Regions from separate parts of the Undibacterium sp. Di27W genome, predicted to be linked through region 1. Evidence: predicted binding sites of a transcription regulator. Region 1 holds the regulator's gene; the other holds the start of a gene.
What was found. Region 1 encodes sigma-54, which starts transcription at its own class of promoters, with help from an activator protein. Its sites were predicted from a motif close to TGGCANGNAANCTGCTTT; they were not measured.
Positions count from the first base shown of each region.

Region 2: the regulator sigma-54 is predicted to act here: its motif matches at 4,005-4,022, upstream of ACO0LF_RS19470 (TorF family putative porin).

Region 1 is NZ_JBMPOS010000012.1:89,430-100,007, reverse strand. Features, by position in the region: gene ACO0LF_RS22245 (ABC transporter ATP-binding protein) at 1-639, shown strand, start outside; gene ACO0LF_RS22240 (alpha/beta hydrolase family protein) at 797-1,741, shown strand; gene ACO0LF_RS22235 (hypothetical protein) at 2,025-2,300, shown strand; gene ACO0LF_RS22230 (enoyl-CoA hydratase/isomerase family protein) at 2,326-3,420, opposite strand; gene hpf (ribosome hibernation-promoting factor, HPF/YfiA family) at 4,054-4,401, opposite strand; gene ACO0LF_RS22220 (RNA polymerase factor sigma-54) at 4,509-5,999, opposite strand; gene lptB (LPS export ABC transporter ATP-binding protein) at 6,011-6,766, opposite strand; gene lptA (lipopolysaccharide transport periplasmic protein LptA) at 6,768-7,331, opposite strand; gene lptC (LPS export ABC transporter periplasmic protein LptC) at 7,352-7,996, opposite strand; gene ACO0LF_RS22200 (KdsC family phosphatase) at 7,993-8,541, opposite strand; gene ACO0LF_RS22195 (KpsF/GutQ family sugar-phosphate isomerase) at 8,541-9,581, opposite strand; gene ACO0LF_RS22190 (monovalent cation:proton antiporter-2 (CPA2) family protein) at 9,695-10,578, shown strand, end outside.
Region 2 is NZ_JBMPOS010000010.1:3,044-13,621, forward strand. Features, by position in the region: gene ACO0LF_RS19450 (hypothetical protein) at 1-49, shown strand, start outside; gene ACO0LF_RS19455 (TniQ family protein) at 671-2,026, opposite strand; partial or broken gene ACO0LF_RS19460 (YifB family Mg chelatase-like AAA ATPase) at 2,353-3,474, opposite strand; gene ACO0LF_RS19465 (accessory factor UbiK family protein) at 3,484-3,726, opposite strand; gene ACO0LF_RS19470 (TorF family putative porin) at 4,156-4,914, shown strand; gene glnK (P-II family nitrogen regulator) at 4,930-5,268, shown strand; gene ACO0LF_RS19480 (ammonium transporter) at 5,289-6,893, shown strand; gene ACO0LF_RS19485 (tetratricopeptide repeat protein) at 7,136-8,416, opposite strand; gene ACO0LF_RS19490 (hypothetical protein) at 8,631-9,266, opposite strand; gene ACO0LF_RS19495 (DUF2288 domain-containing protein) at 9,366-9,665, opposite strand; gene ACO0LF_RS19500 (bifunctional diguanylate cyclase/phosphodiesterase) at 9,916-10,578, shown strand, end outside.

The sequences.
Region 1 (10,578 bases):
ACACTGATAGGTTCCAACGGTGCTGGCAAAACCACCACCATGCGCGCCATCTCCGGTATGTTGAAACCCAAAGAAGGTAAGGTGACACTGGCCGGTAAAGATGTTACCGGCCTCGATTCACACAAGATCGCCAGGGCAGGCTTGGCACATTCGCCAGAAGGCCGGCGCGTGTTTGCCACCATGTCGGTGACCGATAATCTTTTGCTCGGTGCCTTCCCGCGCTTCACCCGCAGCCGTCCGCGCGGTGACATAGAAAGTGATCTGCAAAAAGCCATGGAATTGTTTCCACGCTTGAAAGAACGCAAAAACCAGTTGGCAGGCACCCTGTCTGGTGGCGAGCAGCAAATGCTGGCGATGGCGAGGGCAGTCATGCTCAACCCTGACGTGGTCTTGCTGGATGAACCATCCATGGGTCTGGCACCGATATTGGTCGATGAAGTCTTTCGTATCATCGTACGCCTGAAAGAGCAGGGCACCACCATGCTGCTGGTGGAGCAGTTTGCCGCGGCTGCCCTGGCCGTGGCTGATTATGGTTATGTACTGGAAAATGGCAGGATATCTGTGCATGGCCCGGCGACTAGTTTGCAGAATGATCCGGCAGTGAAGGCGGCTTATCTGGGTGGTGGTGCGCAGCACTAATTAATGCCAGATTCTCGGTGGAAAATGTAGTGAAAAAATGGGGAGTTTGCTCCCCATTTTTTCATTTTGGCTCATCAATTCTTGCTTGAATTGTGATATTTTTCGATGCTGAATTGCGCTGGTTCGCGCTTCACATTGATCACCATTGGGCATCCCTATGAATTCCATTTCTTCAAAAATCCACCTTACGATTCTGGTGTTGGTCACACTCTTTAGTGCCTCCTGCATGGCAGCGCCAGTGCTGCAAGAACATACAATAAAAATCGATGGCAAGCCAAGACGCTACTATCATTTATCTGATACTGCCGCAACACCTCCTGGCCAGCCCATCCTGTTGGTCAGTGGCTCAGGTTGCGATGATTTTGCTACACGCTTGCCCCTGTTTTTTGAACGTTATCCCGCCACTGCCAATGTCTATTATCTGGAAAAACCTGGTGTCATCAAAAATGCCGACGGCAGCAAATGTAGTAAAGAATTTCAGGCAGCAGACAAATTTGATCAACGCTTGTCAGATCATTTAAAGTTCATCGAGCAAGAGCCTGAACTGAAAAAGATGCCAGTGCATTCCATTGCCGTACTGGGCTTTTCTGAAGGCGGTGCGATTGCGCCTTACCTCGCCAGGGATAGCGAGAAAATAGGCTGGCTGGCAACCGCTGGTAGTGGTGGTTTGAAACAAAGTGAAGAATTTTTGATCTTTGCTGATCGTGGTGTTGAGCCTTATGCCAAGCCATTTTCACGTGACTATTTTTTACATGTGTATGCTGACATCAAAAAAAATGGCAAGAGCCTCAGGAAAGAATTCTTTGGTCATCCCTATGCCTACTGGTCTGGTCGTTTGTTTACTGATCCTTTGAGCGTATATGCAGGCCTGGATATCCCCATGGTGGCGGCGATGGGGGAGAAGGATGAGAGTGTGCCTATAGAATCGGGGCATGCCTTGCGGGACTATTTCTTGAAGCACCCTGAGAAGGATTTTCAGTTTGTCGAATTTCCGGGCGCCAGCCATGGTTTGAAAACTGCGGAGAGGAATGGGGCGCAGGAGTTTATTGCGGGCTTGGCGGGGTGGTTTAAGGGGGATAAGAAGGCATTTGAGTTGAAGTGATTGCAGATATGCATAAGAGGCTGCTCAGCCTTGGATTTTAGGGCAATCTTATTAACGTCAATCCTGCGTAGGCAGGAATCTAGTGACGTTTGTTGTATACCGTAAAATGCATTAACTTCAGATTCTCATTATTTTACGAATCTGTTTTTCAAATACGTTTATGCGCCATTTAAGATTGCCGGTCGGGGGTAGCCCGACAGCTACATACCTTTCTTGCGTCGCCAAGAAAGGTATGCCAAAGAAGGCGACCCAGGCGTAGCCGCCCCCTAAAGGGGGTTCCCGTTTGTGCAGTACAAAAAATGGGAAATACCCGAAACTCGCCTGCGGCTCAAACAACGGTCATTTCTTTTTCCATTTTCTGTACCGCACAAACGGCGGCTACACATGGGAACTGCAAAAATCAATAGCAACTGCAACTGCAACTGCAACTGCAACTGCAACTGCAACTGCAACTGCAACTGCAACTGCAACTGCAACTGCAACTGCAACTGCAACTTCAACTTCAAAAGCAACGTCAATGCGACCTTTGTGCAAATTTTTGTATTGGCAATTGATTTAATTTTCTTAAAAAATCAGTTTTTAAATCACCCTTCCAAATACCGCAAAGGATGCGCATGAGCAGGCCATGCTTCTGCAAAGAATCCTGTCACCTGCTCTGTCGTCACTTCAGCCAATGTTGCAGGTGACCAGCGTGGACTATTGTCTTTGTCTACCACCAGGGCACGTACGCCTTCAAGTACTTCACCATGCTTGAAGCAATGGCGTACCATATTTCTTTCCATGCGCAGGCAGGCTGATACTGTCATGTCCTTACTGCGGCGCAGTTGTTCCAGTGTGACTGACATCAGCAAGGGTGAGCGCTTTTGCATGGTGGCCAGGGTTTGCTGGGCGAATTCGTTGCTGTTTTGCTGCAGTTTTTCACAGATGGTAGTGACACTATTACCTGCGAAGATGTCATTGATGGCCGCATGTTGCGCGGCCAGTTTGCTGGTATCCGGCTTTGCCTGGTCTGCAAAGCTAGCTGCGAAATCACGTATTGCCACGTGCAGGTCCGTGGCCGCGCTTTCGCTGAGCAAATTCATCAATGCTGGTATTTCAGCGGTGGGGATGTAGATATCTGCCAGCCCTGCATAGATAGCATCAGCGGCAGTAATGATCTCACCAGTCAGTCCCAGGTAAGTACCAATTTCACCCTCAGTGCGTGACAGGAAATAACCACCGCCGACATCAGGGAAAAGACCGATATTCACTTCCGGCATGGCCATCTTGGTACGCTCAGTGACAATGCGCAAACGGCAATCTGACCCTGCCTGGGCGATACCCATGCCACCACCCATGACGACGCCATTCATCAGCGCGATATAAGGTTTTGGGTAGAAATGGATTAAATGATTTAAGGCATATTCTTCTGTGAAAAAATCTTCCAGCAGGGCCGAGTCACCTTTCGGAGTAGCAGTGCCGACATCATAGAAAAAACGGATATCCCCACCAGCACAAAATGCCTTCTCGCTGCTGCTGTGAATAAACACGGCACGCACACTTTGATCATCCTGCCAGGCCAGCAAGGTCGCCGTCAATGCTCGCACCATATCGAGAGACAGCGAGTTCAAGGCTTTGGGTCTGTCAAGGGTGATATAGCCTATATTGTTCTTGACGGAGGTGAGGACAAATTCGCTCATGATGGACTATGCAGTGTAGGGGATGAAGCTGCTATTTTAACTTTGTCAGGCTTGGGCGTCACGGGGTGTATATGTTTATGAGGAAATAGAGTAAGGACGGCATGCTCGTTGCCGTTGGGTTTGACTTTGGGGTTGTTTTTGACTTTCGGCAGTTCCCATGTGTCGGCGCCGTTTGTGCAGTACAGAAAATGGAAAGAGAAGGACCGCTGTCTGAGCCGCAGGCGAGTTTCGGGCCTTCCCATTTTTTGTACTGCATAAACGGGAACCCCGCAGGGGCGACGACGCCTGGGTCGCCTTCTTTTGCTTCCTTTTCTTGGCGAGCAAGAAAAGGGAGTAGCCGCCGGTCTATCACCGGCGAGCAATCTTCAAATACGAATGCAGGTATTTCAAAATCCAGCTCGCAAAGTCTTACGATTCTGGCGTGAATAAACTTCGTGGCATACACCGAACGCCGCTGGATTCCAGCCAAAAGCACGCTGGAATGACGTTAATACGTGTACGGATTGCCATATGGCAATCAACTGAATAGATTGAGAAATATTATTTATTTCAAAACCACTCACCCAACAAAAAGGACGCCTTTAGCGTCCTTGTTTTGGATGTCCACAACCTGTTAGGGTAAGGACCGGGGTCTTATGAAGCCGATGCCGGATCAGGTATGTGCTTGATGGCGTCGTGCTGATGGTCTTGCATTTTATCTTTGTGCTTGATGACCTGGCGATCAAGTTTGTCTACCAGTGCATCGATTGCTGCATAAAGATCATGCGCCAGACTTTCAACGTGGATATCTTTACCGCTGATATGCAAATTAATGTCGGCTTTGTGTCGTTTTTCCTTTTCCCGGAGCTTGTCCACCGTCAGGATGACGGCGATATCAATGACCTGGTCGAAATGTCGCCTGATACGTTCTAGTTTGGTATGTACATATTCACGAATTGCAGGAGTTACTTCGACGTGGTGTCCACTGATGGTGAGATTCATACTGTGCTCCTATAGTGATGTTGCTTGCTGTAACGATACACTCTTGGCATTTATTTGCCTTGAGCTAAATCATATATAGCAATTCAAACCGTGATTACAAGGACTACTTACAAAGATTTACGCAAACTGACTGGGGGGATTTTCAGGGCTTCACGGTATTTGGCAACTGTCCGCCGGGCAATTACCATGCCCTGTTCACCCAGCATGTCTGCAATTTTGCTATCAGAGAGTGGGCTTTTCTGGTCTTCTGCTCCTATCAACTGCTTGATGAGTGCACGTATCGCGGTGGAAGATGCTTCACCCCCTGTTTCCGTCGCGACATGGCTGCCGAAAAAGTACTTCAACTCAAACATGCCATGTGGGGTCAACATGTATTTTTGGGTTGTCACACGTGAGATAGTGCTCTCGTGTAATCCTAGTGTATCAGCAATTTCGCGCAAAACAAGGGGTCGCATGGCAACGGCACCATGGGTGAAAAAATTGCGTTGCCTTTCAACTATCGCTTGTGCAACGCGCAAAATAGTGTCAAAGCGTTGCCGCATATTTTTGATGAGCCAGCGGGCTTCCTGCAATTGCGCACCCAGGCCAGCTTCACCACGGTTTTGCTTCATGATATTGGCATACACGCTGCTGACTCGCAGCCTGGGCATGACATCCTGATTCAGCATGACTTGCCAGCCATTGCCAGACTTTCTGACGATCACATCCGGCACCACATAATCTGATTCATCGGCGGCAAAGGCAATGCCAGGCCGTGGCTGGCACAGGCGTATGATGGTTTGTGCATCGCGCAAATCTTCATCATCGCAGTCGAGAATTTTCTTGAGTTTGGTGAAGTCTCTTTGTGCAAATAAAGCCAGTTGTGTTTCAACAATTTGCAATGCCAGTCTGCGTGTGACAAAAGCCACTTTGGGCATGCGCCTGATTTGCAGGGCCAGGCATTCTGAAGGGCTGCGCGCACCGACACCAGCCGGGTCAAAGCTTTGCAGCATATTCAGGGCAAAGGCCAGTTCTTCTGCTTCTACACAGAGTTCCAATGGCAAACTGGCATGTATTTCATCCAGGGTTTCAGTCAGGTAACCATTGCTGTCCAGCGCATCTATCATCAGTTCGACCAGGGCACGGTCACGCGGCTCACGCAGGTTCAGGCGCATTTGCTCCAGTAGATGTTCACGCAGGGTGATGTGGGCTGCTCCCAGTTGTGGACGGCCATCTTCATCATCACCAGATTTGCTGCCATGCTGCACATCATCAAAGCCCCAGTCTTCTTCGCTGGAGCTGGTGCTGTCATTGCTGATGACCGTTTCGGCATCGGCAGCGGCTGGCTCGGTGGATTTATCGCTTTCTTCTCTTTGCGCAGGTGCTTCCATGCCTGCGTCAGCCGAGGTACTTGTTGTATTGATGGCACCATCGGCCAGCAGGCGAACCGCATGGTCGAGTGGATCATCGACGCGTTCCAGCATGGGATTATCGGTCAGCAGCGTCTCCAGCTCCTGATGCAATTCCAAAGTCGATAACTGCAATAATCGTATTGATTGCTGCAATTGCGGCGTTAAGGCCAGATGTTGTGAGGTACGTAGTTGCAGGCTTTGTTTCATGATGATTCCCGTCACATCCGGAAGTGTTCTCCGAGATAAACGCGACGTACAGATTCATTTTGTATGATGTCGTCAGGCTTGCCGCTGGCAAGTACCGCGCCTTGATTGATGATGTAAGCGTGATCGCAGATGCCCAGGGTTTCGCGCACATTATGATCGGTGATCAAAACGCCTATGCCGCGTTCCTTGAGGAAGCGGACGATACGCTGGATTTCGATGACAGCGATAGGATCAACGCCGGCAAAGGGCTCATCCAGCAAGACAAAGCGTGGATTGGTGGCCAGTGCACGGGCAATCTCGACGCGGCGGCGTTCACCACCTGACAGTGACAAAGCCTGGCTCTCGCGTATTTTTTCTATTTGCAAATCTGCCAGCAAGGCATTCAGCCTTTGCTCGATTTTCTTGCTGCCGAGGAATTTGCCATCGCTGTCTTTTTGCAATTCCAGTACCGCACGGATATTGTCTTCTACCGTCAACTTGCGGAACACTGATGCTTCCTGCGGAAGGTAAGACAGGCCGAGCACGGCGCGCTCATGGATGGGCAGTTGCGAGATATTGACATCATCAATAATGATATCGCCAGCATCGGAAGGTACCAGACCAACGATCATGTAGAAAGAAGTGGTTTTGCCTGCACCATTCGGCCCCAGCAAACCCACCACTTCACCACTTTTCAATAGCAGGGAAACATCGCGCACGACCTGGCGTGCACCATAACGTTTTTGCAAACCCTTGACCAGCAAGGTGCTGCCTGACTGTGCTGTCATCTTAATTAGCCTGTTTTTCTGGTTTTGGTTGCAAGATGATTTTCAGGCTGCCCGAACCTTCTACAAACTGGCCACTGGTGGAGTTAGTGCCTACAAAGACTTCATTCTTGCTGTCATAAGACAGGTATTCGCCAGCCTGTTCCTGGGTGACTTTAGTGCCTTCCAGATAGCGTACCTTGGCCTTGGAAAAGAATTTGACGATTTCCGTGCTTTGATTGTATTCCGCACGTTCAGCTTCGCCATCTACCCACAGATCAGGTCCGCCATCGCGCTTTTGGCGGAAGGTGACTTTGCGATTGCTGCCACCAGTCAGTACTACAAATTGATCACCATTCGGCGCCTCGGTGACGACGGCATTTTCTGCCTTGACATTCAGAGTGCCACGCACCAGGGCGACACCCTTGGATAATCTGCGCACGCTGGTCTTGCCATCGCTCTCGCCATAACCGGCTTCGATGACGGTTTCCTTGTTGCTGTCGGCTTTTTCTGCATATGCAGTTGCACTGACCAGGCCCAGGCAGGCCAGGCCGAATAAATGGGTAATGCCGAATTTAGTAAGTGTCATGGAGATGATCGCTTTCTCAATTATTTGGTTTTAACTGCATTCACCGCTTCACGCTTCTTGAGCAGGATGCGGACTTTGCTTAACAGGGCCAGGTGTTGGGTAGAGTTATTGGCCAGCATACCGGTTGCGGTCGATGTCGATTTACCGGTGGTGATGGTGATGGGCTTATCGGTCTTGACAACATCATCATCTGGCAATAGCAATAGATAATCCGATTCCACATGCACGAATTGCGAACTCAGGCCCTCTGGCCTTTCCATGCTGACATTGTCATATAAATGCACTTCATCATGCTCACGCTTGGGTGTGATGACATTGGATTTTTGCGACACCACGGCCAGGTCGGCCCGCAGATGCAAGGGTGGCCGGTCCTGATCAAAGCTGTTGATCTGCGGATGCTTGATTTCTATATTGTCGTTACGCGGCAGATGTACCAGGCTGTCACCAGTAATATGGTAATTGGCCTTGCCATTATTCGACAGGCGTATGAAATTGAATTTCTCTACATAGTAATCAGGTGCTGATCTGGCTGCGCTGCGGTTTTGTTCATCGTCGCCATTGCGACGTATGACTTCCATGACCCAGATGGTGCCCAGGGTCAGTATGCCCAGCAGTATCACGGCCAGCCAGATGCGGAAGCGGTCTATGGTCAAATGGGATTTCATGTCAGATATGCTTGTAGAGCCTGTTCATATTTACCCTGGGCACGCAGGATGAAGTCGCAAACTTCGCGTGCTGCGCCCTGGCCACCGCTGGCCCTGGTGATGTAGAGCACGCGCTGTTGCACCTCTGCATGCGCATTTGGCACGCTGGCAGCAAAGCCCACGCGCGTCAGGATGGGCAAGTCGATGACATCGTCGCCGATAAAGCCGCAGGCTTCTGCGGGAATAGCCAGCTGGGCCAGCAATTCCAGGAACGCGGCTTTTTTGTCATGGATGCCCTGGCAAACATGGCTGATGCCCAGATCGGCAGCACGCTTGCTGACGATGGCGGATTGCCTGGCACTGATGATGGCCGTGATGATGCCAGCCTGTTGCAAGAGCTTGATACCCTGGCCATCCAGCACATTGAAGCACTTCATCATTTCACCTTCGGGCCCAAAATACAGGCTGCCGTCGGTCAGTATGCCATCTACATCAAAGATCATTAATCTGACCTTGCTGGCTCCTGCTGTCGCTGCATCTGCTGCATCTATTAAAGCTATGTCCATCAAATCACCTTGGCCCTGGTCAAGTCATGTATATGCAAGGCACCCACCAGCTTGCCCTGGTCGTCGGCGACCAGCAACTGGTTGATGCGGTAAGTTTCCATGACTTCGACGGCTTCTACCGCCAATTGTTCCGGACGTATGCGACGCGGGCTATGGTTCATGACATCGGCAATGCGTAATTGGGTAAAGTCGCGGGTGCCATCCATCAGGCGGCGCAAGTCGCCGTCGGTGAATATACCCAGCACCTGCTGCTGTTCATCCACCACGGCGGTCATCGCCATGCCTTTTTTGGTGATTTCGAGCAGTGCCGTCTTCAGGCTGGTTTCCGGGCCGACTTGCGGTATGGCTTCATCAACCCGCATGACATCCCTGACATGCGTCAGCAAGCGCCGACCAAGGGAGCCACCAGGGTGGGAGCGGGCAAAGTCTTCTTCGCGAAAACCACGTGCATCCAGCACTGCCACCGCGAGTGCATCGCCGAGGGCCAGGGTCACCGTGGTGCTGGCCGTTGGTGCCAGGTTCAGCGGGCAGGCTTCTTTATCGACATGCAGATTCAGATGGATATCCGCCAATTTGCCCAGGCTGGATTCCGGGTTGCCTGTCATGGCGATCAGTTTCACCCCCAGGCGCTTGATGATGGGCAGGATGGACATCAGCTCAGACGCTTCACCGGAATAGGAAATCGCAATAAATACATCCTGCGATGTCACCATGCCAAGGTCGCCATGCGCAGCTTCAGCCGGATGGACAAAGAACGAGGGCGTGCCAGTCGAGGCAAAGGTAGCAGCAATTTTGCGTGCAATATGACCAGACTTGCCTATGCCAGAGACCACGACCCTACCGTGGCATGCCAACAACATGCTGACCGCCTGAGAAAAACCGGCAGCATCGCCATTGCCCAGGCGCTTTTGCAGGGCCAGCAGGGCATCGGCCTCGATTTGCAGGGTTTCACAAGCCAGTTTCAGGGCGCGTTGCGCAGCGAGGGCCGCGTTGGCCTTGGCTTGTTGTTCAAAAGTTAAAGGTGCATTCAGTTCATTCATGCCGGAAGTATAAACGAAATCCTCAAAGCAAAAACTTTGCCAGTTGTAACGTAATGAATTATGTTTGCCCAAAAGCAGGATGACAGGTCTATAAATCGGCAATAATAGGCAGCATGACAGGTCTAGACACTACACTATTATTGTTGGCCGCCGCCGTATTGGGCGTGGTCGCATTCCGCATGTTGCAACTGCCGCCCATGCTGGGTTATCTGGTGGTGGGTATTTTCATAGGACCACATGGTTTTGGGGTAGCCGAAGATGGTGCAGTTACCCATGAGCTGGCCGAATTCGGTGTGGTTTTTCTGATGTTTTCCATAGGGCTGGAGTTTTCCCTGTCCAAACTCATGGCCATGCGCAAGGCAGTGTTTGGCCTGGGCATGGCGCAAGTACTGGTCACCATCTTTACCAGCATGGTCTTTGGCTGGGCTGCCAGCCGCTGGCTGCCGCAATTGTTTCAGATCAGCTGGGAAGCCTCATTTGCGCTCGGTGGCGCGCTGGCCATGTCATCCACTGCTATCGTCTCCAAAATGCTGACGGAAAGACTGGAACTGGAAAGCCTGCACGGGCGGCAAATTATCAGTGTGCTGCTGTTCCAGGATCTGGCCGTGGTGCCGCTGCTGATCCTGGTGCCTGCCCTGGCCTCAAAATCGCCAGACTTGATGCAAACCCTGGCCTGGGCCAGTGGCAAGGCTGTGCTGGTGCTGGTGTTATTGCTGGTGGTAGGGCAAAAACTCATGCGCGCCTGGTTCCATATCGTTGTCAAGCGGCGCTCGCAAGAGTTGTTCATGCTGAACCTCTTGTTCATTACCCTGGGGGCAGCCTGGCTGACCGAGAGGGCTGGCCTGTCCATGGCGCTGGGGGCATTCGTCGCTGGCATGCTGATTTCTGAAACTGAATACCGGCATCAGGTGGAAGAAGACATCAAACCTTTCCGCGACGTCTTGCTGGGCCTGTTCTTCATCACCGTAGGCATGCTGCTCAATGTAAGGCTGGTGCT
Region 2 (10,578 bases), on a different contig from region 1:
AGGAGGAAAAGTCCAAACTAACATCAACTTAACCCTTAAAAGACATTAAAACGAGTGGGACAGAATTTAATGCAAACGCCGGGTCATAATCCAGCGCAAACTAACAAGTATTGCCTTAGTTGTAGAAAAGCCGCCCAAAGAGCGGCTTTTCCGTCTCAGGCAATTTTCAGCCCGCACCACACTACAAATATGCTTCCACCAAAAATCGGTATTGGTAAATGATCTGCCCCTCAGAAGCAAAAAATTTGGCTTCAAGTAGGAATTATTGGTGGTAACGAACCCATTTCTGCAAATTGCCCTATCCAACACTAAAAAAGTCATTTCCGAGTCAATACAGTCAGCAAACGCAAAGTGCGGAATTGTGAAATCAGCGCGACCGGCAGGTTTGATTTGAAAACTGATAGCAGCTTTCGTTGAAATTCTATGGCAGTTTTCATTGAAAATAACTGGAAACTTTGATGCAAATTTTCAGCCCCTGGCTGGTGGGAAAAGCTTAATTGTGAGTTCACACACAACCGCACTATCTTGATTTATAAATCTGCTATAGCAGTATTATTGATAAAATTGTTATATAAAAGGCATTAAATGATGGTATAGCATAATTATTGCTGACTACTTACCGTAGGCAATATGCAAGGTGTATCCACCACAACGGAGGGGGTAAGATCGTTTATGTTGATTTCTTTCTAAGCCGCTTCATTTTTTTCTCTATGTCATCCTTATGTATGAAGCGCGCTCTAGACTCAAGCAGGGCTTGCTTTTTTTCTTTGTCATTTAAAAGAGGGAAGGTGCCTGTCTGGTGGAAATTATTTATATGATATTGAGTCGGTTTTGAGTAGCCTTTTGAGATGAGATATTGCTTGATCATTCCCCTTTCTTCGAAAGGCAGCAGTTTAGCAAATTGTATGCAAGGATTTAAAGCTTCATATATCCAGTGTGGAGTATCAGCGTTGAGCAACAAGGCCCAATATTGTTGAGATTGAGTGCTATTTTGTAGTACTTGCCGTATTGACTGGGGCCAATTATCTAAAATGACGCTCAGAATCGCCAAAGTCGCAGCTCTTCCGTTGATGGTTTTATGCTCAAAGTTCACACCGACTGAGACAATCTTGTGAGCTGGATATGATTCTGGAAATTGGGAATTTGATCGGAGTATGGTCTTAAAGTCGGTATGATCAAATGGCAGACCCTTTCCATCTATGATGTCTCGGATCAACTCTGATGACGTTGCGTAGGATGACAGAAATCGAACCAATAATTTAATGCCAGCGAACCATGGAATTGCATGGTAGACAGTCTCAAAATTGTCGAAATCCACGCTCCATCTTTTAACAGTCGCTCCGATAAGTTTTCTCTGTATTTCAGCAATAAATGGGATGATCTTGTCGCCGGTTGGTTTTGTGACGGTGTTCCTAATGTCAAAAGCGCAGTGCTGACATATCACAATAGAGTCTCTCTCATACTTTTCTTCGCGGTTCCCTAGTGACCGAAAATATATAAAAGAGTAACCACAATTGCTGCACTCATCGGATAGCAGTCGAGCATGTTTGTTACACGATACTACAAATGTATATCGCCATTGCTTCCTGAAATACGGCTCCCGGTCTTCTCGAAGACAATCTGGGCAAAAAGCAAATCCTCTGAGAGCTCCAGTTTTGATATTTTTGTAGCCTGGGCTTATAACGTGCGGGATGTTTCCATGCTTCTCAAAACGCAAATGAATATTGTCTTCGTATTTTGAAAACGCCATTTTGAGTATCTCATTTTCACTTATTCCTGTGTGAGCAGTGATGGATTTTAATAAATGCTGAGACGGAATTCGATCAACTTCTATGCTTAGCAAATAACTGGTGCTAATGAGTTGATAAGAAAGTTGACTTGGTGCTATTCCATTGTGAAAGGCCAATCGCGTTAGCCAAGACGACAATATTTCGCCTTCAAGAGGTTTGGGTCGAATGGGGAGAAGTGGCGTCGTGATAGGAAATGTCACCTCTTCCGAAAAGTCAAAGGATAGTTGCCTGGACATTTAGTTTTGATTCGAAATTATTATAAAGACAACCTATTTTTGCTTATTTTATACTTATTTTTTAACCTCGTTTTCATTTTTTTATCCGAGTTGGCTAACGAATCGAGAGTCGGCCAGGTATGCCAATTTGGTATCATGGGATTTTGCTACGAGAAATTTTTTGAGAAAGTAATGAAGCGAAATAATAAATTTTTAGAAAATTGTAAATTTCCGTATTTTAAGAATTATCTATAAAAATCATGTAGTTAAGTTAATATTTATTTACTTATCTTATGTATTTTTATACTGTACTTCTGCTTTTTATATTTTTCTTATGTAATCTCATAGATGATGTCAGGCGTACAGCGGCATTTGCCATTGCTGTGGCCAAAGTATCCGCAAGGACATGGATTCATGGCTGCGATCAACTGAAAGCGGGCCGGGAAATCCGCCTGCCTTGCCGCTCTTGAAATGGTGATGTGACCAGATTCCAGCGGTTCGCGTAAAACTTCCAGCACTTTGCGATCGAACTCAGGGAGCTCATCTAGGAAGAGGACGCCACGATGGGCCAGGGAAATCTCGCCTGGCCTGGGTGTTCCACCACCACCCACCAGGGCCACGGCAGAGGCTGTGTGATGGGGTGAGCGATAAGGGCGCGCTTTCCATTTCTCTATGGAAAAGCCAGAAGTCAGGGATTGTACTGCGGCGGATTCCAGTGCCTCCTGATCGGTCATGGTAGGCAAGATACCGGGGAAGCGGGCGGCCAGCATGGACTTACCTGTCCCTGGAGGACCGATTAAAAGTACCGAATGCGCGCCCGCCGCAGCTACCTCCAGTGCGCGCTTGGCCTGGAGCTGGCCTTTGACTTCGGCAAAATCAGCATACTGTGGGCGCTGCGGCCTGGAAGTGGGTCTGTGGCGTGCAAGTCTCTGTTCTCCATCCACACCCGCAAAGTGGGCGCATACCTGCAGTAGCGAGTCTGCCGGGTAGATTGCCGCATCGCTGACCAGGGCGGCTTCATCGGCATTGGCGCGCGGCAAAATGAAGGCGGGCTCCTGTTGCGTATGTTGCTGGCTTTTGCAAATCGCAAATGTCATGGCCAGGGCACCGCGTATCGGTCTTAACTCGCCAGACAATGAGAGCTCACCGGCAAATTCATATTGCTCCAGCGCATCGCCCGGGATTTGTCCTGATGCCGCTAAAATGCCCAGGGCAATCGGCAAATCAAAGCGGCCAGATTCCTTTGGCAAGTCTGCCGGAGCCAGGTTAACGGTGATGCGCTTGGCCGGGAATTCAAAGCGGGCATTTTGCAGGGCCGCCCTGACCCTGTCCTTGGATTCCTTGACCTCGGTTTCAGGAAGTCCAACGATCGTAAATGCAGGTAAACCGTTGGCCAGATGCACTTCTACAGTGACCTGCGGCGCATCCATGCCATTCAGGGCGCGGCTTTTAAGGACGGCGAGTGACATGCGTGCTGCTTAGTCGTCTTTTTGTGGGGCTTCCAGTGCAGCTACCCTGGCTTCCAGGGCTTCGAGTTTGGCGCGGGTCTTGGCCAGCACCTGTGCCTGTATGTCAAATTCTTCGCGCGTAACCAGGTCGAGCTTGGAAAAGCCCTGGCTCATCATGGCTTTGACATTCTTTTCTATGTCTTTGGCGGGTGAGTTTTCCAGTGCCTGGCTGATTTTAGCCTGCATGTCATTAAAGAAATTTTGCTTGTCCATTATTTATCCTCTATTTTGTAATTGCACAATTATGGTGCAAATCAAGTCTTGCCACTTTTTTGTGCGGCCTAGATATCTCCCGCAAATGGTGCGCAATCTTGATTTTTCGCTTGCCATTTTACCTATAGGGCAATGATAGCGCATCTTGCTCACACTATTGCTGGTATTGCGCTGCAATATTAAAACCGGTCCGCATGCCCGCCACGTCTGGCTGTATGCGTATGAATACAGTGTTGTCACTCGTATTTCAGCTGAATTTTTCATTAATCCTGGATGGGTGGCACGACTCCTGCTAACAGGAAGGGGAAAGAAGAATTCAAGAATCCGCCACAGGCAGTTCGGACGAGCACGCAGTCCTGCATGCCATGGAAAACGGGTTCTGCCACGGTTTATATCAAATCAAATCTTTATTCAATAGGGGGAAGCGCAATGAAAAAATTAGTAATCGCCGCTGCTGTAGCCACAACATTCCTGAGTGGTTTTGCCCATGCAGAAGATGCCAAGCCTGAAGCCAAGCCAGACAATGAAGTCAGCTTCAATGCAGGCGTCGTCAGCGAGTACCGTTATCGCGCTATTTCGCAGTCGCGTCTTGATCCTGCTTTGCAGGGCGGTGCTGACTATGTGCACAATCCCAGCGGCTTTTATGCCGGGACCTGGTTGTCGACAATCAAGTGGACCAAGGATGCTGGCGGTGGTGGTGATGTTGAATGGGATTTGTATGCCGGTAAAAAAGGCGAGATCGTCAAGGATGTGTCATATGACGTCGGTATTCTTTCTTATGTCTATCCATCCAATGGTTTGAACAAGGTGCCGGGCTTTGTCGATGCCAACACCACAGAAATCTATGGCCAGGTAGGCATGGGGCCAGCGTATATCAAGTATTCGCATTCCGTCACCAATCTGTTTGGTTTTGTGAATAGCAAGAACAGTGGTTATCTGGATCTGGGGGCAAATATTGAATTGCCTGAGGGTTATACCCTGGGTTTGCATGTAGGCCGCCAGACGATCAAGAACAATGGTGCCTATTCTTATTCCGACTGGAAAATCGGTGTGAATAAAGAATTCTTTGGCATCAATTTTGGTATCGCTGCCCTGGGTACCAATGCCGATAGCAAGTTGTATGTCACACCAGGTGGCAAATTCACAGGCAAGACGACATTGCTGTTGTCTGCAGTCAAAACATTTTAATCATCCGAGGTCAGCATGAAACTGATTACTGCAATTATCAAACCCTTCAAGCTTGATGAAGTGCGTGAAGCCTTGTCTGCCATCGGCGTACAAGGGATTACCGTGACTGAAGTCAAGGGCTTTGGCCGTCAAAAAGGTCATACCGAGTTATATCGCGGTGCTGAATATGTTGTCGATTTTTTGCCTAAAACAAAAATCGAAGCAGCAGTGGATGATGCCATCCTCGACCGCGCCATCGAGGCGATAGAAACCGCGGCCCGCACTGGCAAGATTGGTGACGGCAAGATTTTTGTCTATGACTTGCAACAAGTTGTGCGCATTCGTACCGGTGAAACCGGCAACGACGCACTCTGATAGCCTACCAGGGAGTTCACATGAAAAAACTGTTGAAGAACATACTGGCAGGGACGGCCTTGCTGGTCACCGTCGGTTTTAGCTCTAGCGCATGGGCACAGGATGCCTCGGCCAAGGCAGAACCGGCAGCAGCCTCTGCGGCATCGGTAACTGCATCGGCCAGCGCTTCTGTACCGGCTGCCGCATCTGTACCAGTTGTACCTGCTGCACCTGCAATCACGGTAGTGACGCCAGCTTCTGCTCCGGCGGCAGCGGCAGACCCTGCGGCAGCCAGTGCCGCCGCCGCACCAGCGCCTGTACCCAATAAGGGCGACACTGCCTGGATGATGGTGGCCACCCTGCTGGTCATCCTGATGACCATACCTGGTCTGGCCCTGTTCTATGGTGGCCTGGTCCGCTCCAAGAACATGCTGTCCATACTCATGCAAGTCTTCATGATCTTTGCCGTGATTATCGTACTGTGGTGTATCTATGGTTACTCACTGGCCTTCACTGAAGGTGGCAAGTTCATCGGTTCGTTTGACCGTGTTTTCCTGAAAGGTATCTGGGATCCGGCCAAGGCAACATTTGCTACGGCAGCGACTTTCAGCAAAGGCGTGGTGATTCCTGAGTTTGCCTACGTGGCCTTCCAGGCGACCTTTGCAGCCATCACTTGCGGTCTGATCATCGGTGCTTTTGCAGAACGTGCAAAGTTCACTGCTGTGCTGTTGTTCGTGGTCTTGTGGTTCACCTTCAGCTATCTGCCTATTGCGCACATGGTCTGGTTCTGGACCGGTCCTGATGCCATCAAAGATGCAGCTACTGCAGCAACTGAATTGGCCAAAGGCGGCTTCTTGCAGCAAAAATCCGCACTTGATTTTGCTGGTGGTACGGTCGTGCATATCAATGCCGCGGTGGCTGGCCTGGTGGGTGCTTACCTGATCGGCAAGCGCGTGGGCTATGGTAAAGAATCCATGGCACCGCACTCCCTGACGATGACGATGATAGGTGCGTCGCTGTTGTGGGTGGGCTGGTTTGGTTTCAATGCCGGTTCTGCGCTGGAAGCGGGTGACGTGGCTGCACTGGCCTTCATCAATACCTTGCTGGCAACGGCGGCAGCTACTGTTTCCTGGGTGTTTGGTGAATGGATGTCGAAAGGCAAACCTTCCATGCTGGGTGGTGCGTCCGGTGCGGTAGCCGGTCTGGTAGCGATTACGCCAGCTTGTGGTTTCGTCGGCCCTATGGGTGCGCTGATCATCGGTTTGCTGGCAGGCATAGTCTGTCTGTGGGGTGTCAATGGTCTCAAGCGTTTGCTGGGTGCAGATGATTCCCTCGACGTCTTTGGCGTACATGGCGTAGGCGGTATCCTGGGAGCCTTGCTGACGGGTGTGTTTGCGGCACCTTCTCTCGGCGGCCAGGGCATATTCGACTATATCACCAACAAAATGTCGGCTGATCCTTATGACATGTTTGGCCAGGTCATGACACAGGCGACTGCAGTCGGCACTACTATCATCTGGTCAGGCGTAGTGTCCTTCGTGGCTTACAAACTGGTGGATCTGGTGGTTGGTCTGCGTGTACCAGAAGATGAAGAACGTGAAGGTCTGGACATCACCAGCCATGGTGAGTCTGCCTATCATTCCTGATCGCAGTTGACAGTTCATGCTCGGCCAGACCTGGGGTTTGGCCGGGTAGTTAAAGAGTATCCAAAGGTGTACCGTCAGTACCGTAATCAGAGCTTGCGGTCCTGAACTTGATAAGCTGTCTTGCATTGCGCAAGACAGCTTTTTTTTGTTCAAAATCAATCCCGGAAGATAAAAAAGCGCGGCATACACAGAGGTATGCCGCGCTTTTCAAAGCAAACTTGAAACTAACTTAAATCCAGAGCTTATTTAGCGGCCGGGGCAGCAGCAGTTCCAGCAGCAGGAACCAGCAACCACAAACGCGCCAGGTCGGCTGTGCCGTCTGTGCTTTGGATAGTAGCAAATACTTCTTTTGCCTTCTCGCGATTACCTGCCTGCAAGTAAGCCATGCCCAGATGCAGCTTGGCTTCATCGGCAAACTTCAGGCCACCCTTGGCCATGCCTTGCTCCATCAATGCCAGACCTTTTTCATGCTGACCATTGATGACATAGTTGTAGCCTATGTTGAGCAAGCCCACACCGGTTTTTGCATTCTTGGCAGAAGCCTCGCCCGCATCCAGGGTCTTGATATCGTCGGCAGCCTGTTTATAGGCTTTGTCACGCAATTGCTTATGTTTTGCTGCTTCCTTGCCTGTGCCCAACAAATTGGCGGCATAACCAGCATCGACTGAGGTTTTGGCTTCTGCTGGCAAACCTGCCAGGAGAGCTAATTCCACCATTTCGACAAATTGCGGGCCGTCATCCAGGCTCTCGGTTTTCAGCAGTAAGCGATACAAATCCAGACGCAGGCGGTCAGAAAAACCAGGACGACGTTCTACCGAGTAGAGCATGTCAGGCCAGTATTCTTTTTGTGGATACAAGGCAATCATGCGTTCCAATACGGTCGCGTAGCCATTTTTATCCTTGATTTGCTGATAGGAGCTGGCCAGCAATTTCAGGTTTTCTTGTGTAGGATTGCGCTTGGCCTTGTCATCTTCTGCCAATTGCTTATTCAATACAGTGATGGCATTAGGGTAATCGTTCTCCAGATAGTAGGCGCGTGCCACCAGATTGTTCATGCCCACATTACCCGGGTCTTTCGCCAGAATGCGGTTTGCCCATTCCCTGGCTTGCACATATTTCTTTTCATTGAAATAAGTACCAGCCATAGCTTCAATCAAGCGCAGCTTTTCTGGTTCTTTCAGAAATTCGCTATTGATCATGCTGTCAAACGATGTGGCCATCAGGGCAGTATCATTGGTGCTGGAAGCTACCACTGCGCGCATGCGCTGGATGGCAAATATCTCATAAGGGGTTTTCTTGTCCAGCGCATCCAGAGCATTGATTTTTTCTATTGCTTGAGGATATTGCTTGGCATTCAGCAATTCTTGAATTTCAGCCAGAGGTTTGCCCATTTCTGCGCGCACAGTCAGCTTGGCAGGATCAGCCGCTTCTTGCGCCTGAACTGCATTGACAGTCACGGGGGAGAAGCCAGATCCAAGTGCTGCCAGCAACATGGCGGCGAACAGATAAGAAGTTTTTTTCATGAATGATCCAGATAAAAATAAAATTGCTTATATGTAACAAGCAATTAGTCAAGGTCAACAAATCAAGGATGCGCTCAAGCAGGGCTATCACTCAACAGGGGCGGGTATCAATCTGGGATACCCATTCATGTCATGCTACAGCCATCTTGCTTCAGCCCCATTCCGGCCAAATCAAAATACGGAATCCGGCATTATAGCCGAGCTGACTGGCGCATTACCATTTGCATCCAGTGTCCACAACGGTGCTCACTGCCAGTGGGATGACAGCCAGTACGCCTAAGCCAGAAAAGGCTTTCAGACATTCTTTCTTTTCTGCTCTTTTGGTGCCTTCGCCCAGACGTTTTTCCAGGCTGTCTGACTGACGGTGGCTAGCCTGGATTTGCTCGATTTCCGTGGGTTTGCGCTTACGCTCCATCGCGACGGCTGAACTGCGCAGGGCATCCAGGTTCAGCCCCGGGCTGGCAGCAGGCTCCTCGTGTATGGCGAGTGGTTCGGGCGATTTGCTGGTAGCCGGGCTGGTTTCTGTCATCGGCTGGATTGAGGCAGGACGGGTGACAGATGGCCGCTTGCTGGCGGTGTTTTCTTTTTTTGCCAGTTTTTCGGCCGGGACCGCAGGGTCAGCAGTTTTGGCAGCTTCTACCGGAGGTTTCGCCATGAGTGGCTTGGGGACTATCTGCAAAACTTGCAAGTAGTTCACAACAGCATGGGTCGCGGCATGGCGCAAATAATTATTTGGCTGGCGTAATAATTGCCAAAAAACAATGTGAGCAAAGACTACCAATAAGATAGCCACTACCGGACGCCCCGATTGCTTGAAAGGCTTGCTCGTTTCTGTCAGCACAAATTGCATCTTGTCTTTTCAAAAGCTAAGTCATTGATTGTGACCTTAGGGGCTTAGTAAAAGTTCAAGGGTGCTTTGATGTTGCTGTCATGGCTGACTATGTTTTGACTATGCCTGACGTTCTTGCACCAGCACCCAGGGTTTGACGACCACAGTCCAGTGCTGGGCATCTTGCTCCAGCCAGGACTGGGCTTGCGCATCACTGACCTTGGCCAGATAGCCTTCACCCAGCAGGGCAGCAATTTCATCGGCATGGTCATTGGCCATCAACAGCGCCACTTCCACCAGGTCCAGGCCGGGCTGGACCACCAGCACTGCACCACTGGCAAAGTGGCGTAATAGCTCACTCCAGGGGTAAGCGGCTGTTTCCAGATTGATCTTGCTGCGTAAAATATCGGTATTGGACATATGAAATTTATTAAAATACATTGAAAAAATAAAACCGGGTGACCACAGCTTCAACACGATTTTATGTAAATCTTGAAATAAAGCAGAAGAAATAAGCGAAACACACTATTTTCTTGTTAAAGTCACCATGCGCAGGAAAAACATAAAAATAAATGATAAAAAAGTGGTAAAACCTGCCATCAAAACAAAGATCAAAACAAAGATAAAAGCACAGATAAAAACGGGAAATGAAAACCTATAAAGAGACACCATGACGCTCAGACGCCAACTCCTGCTTGCCATATCCATTATCTTTTTTGCCGTGTTTCTTGGATTGCAAATCTTGTCAGTGTTGACGACACGGGATTATTTGCAACAGCAACTGGCCTCGCATGCGCAGGATGCCGCTACGGCTTTGTCACGGCCACTGGAAGAAGCACTGGCTAAAAATGACCAGACCCTGGCAAATATACAAATCTCTACCCTGTTTGATCGCGGCTATTATAAGAAAATCGTGGTACTTGATCCAGCAGGCAAGGTCATGCTGAATAAAGAGCTGGCCAGCAACAAGGAAACCGTACCCAGCTGGATGCCCGCCCTGTTTGATTTGCAAACCCCGGCAGGCGAAGCCTTTATTTCCTCAGGCTGGCGTCAACTAGGCAAGGTCATCGTGGTCAGCCACCCGGCATATGCCTATGAATACCTGTGGCGTTCCATGAAAGAAATGGCGCTATGGATGTTTGCCATGTACCTGGTCGTGTGGGGGCTGACTGTGGTCTTGCTGAGGATCATCCTCAGCCCGCTGGAAAAAATAGAAGAAGTCGCCATCGCCATACAGGCCAAGCGCTTTCAGCGCATAGAAGTGCTGCCCCAAACCCGCGAGCTGCAACGCGTGGTGCTAGCCATGAATCATATGACAGAGCGCATCTCCAGC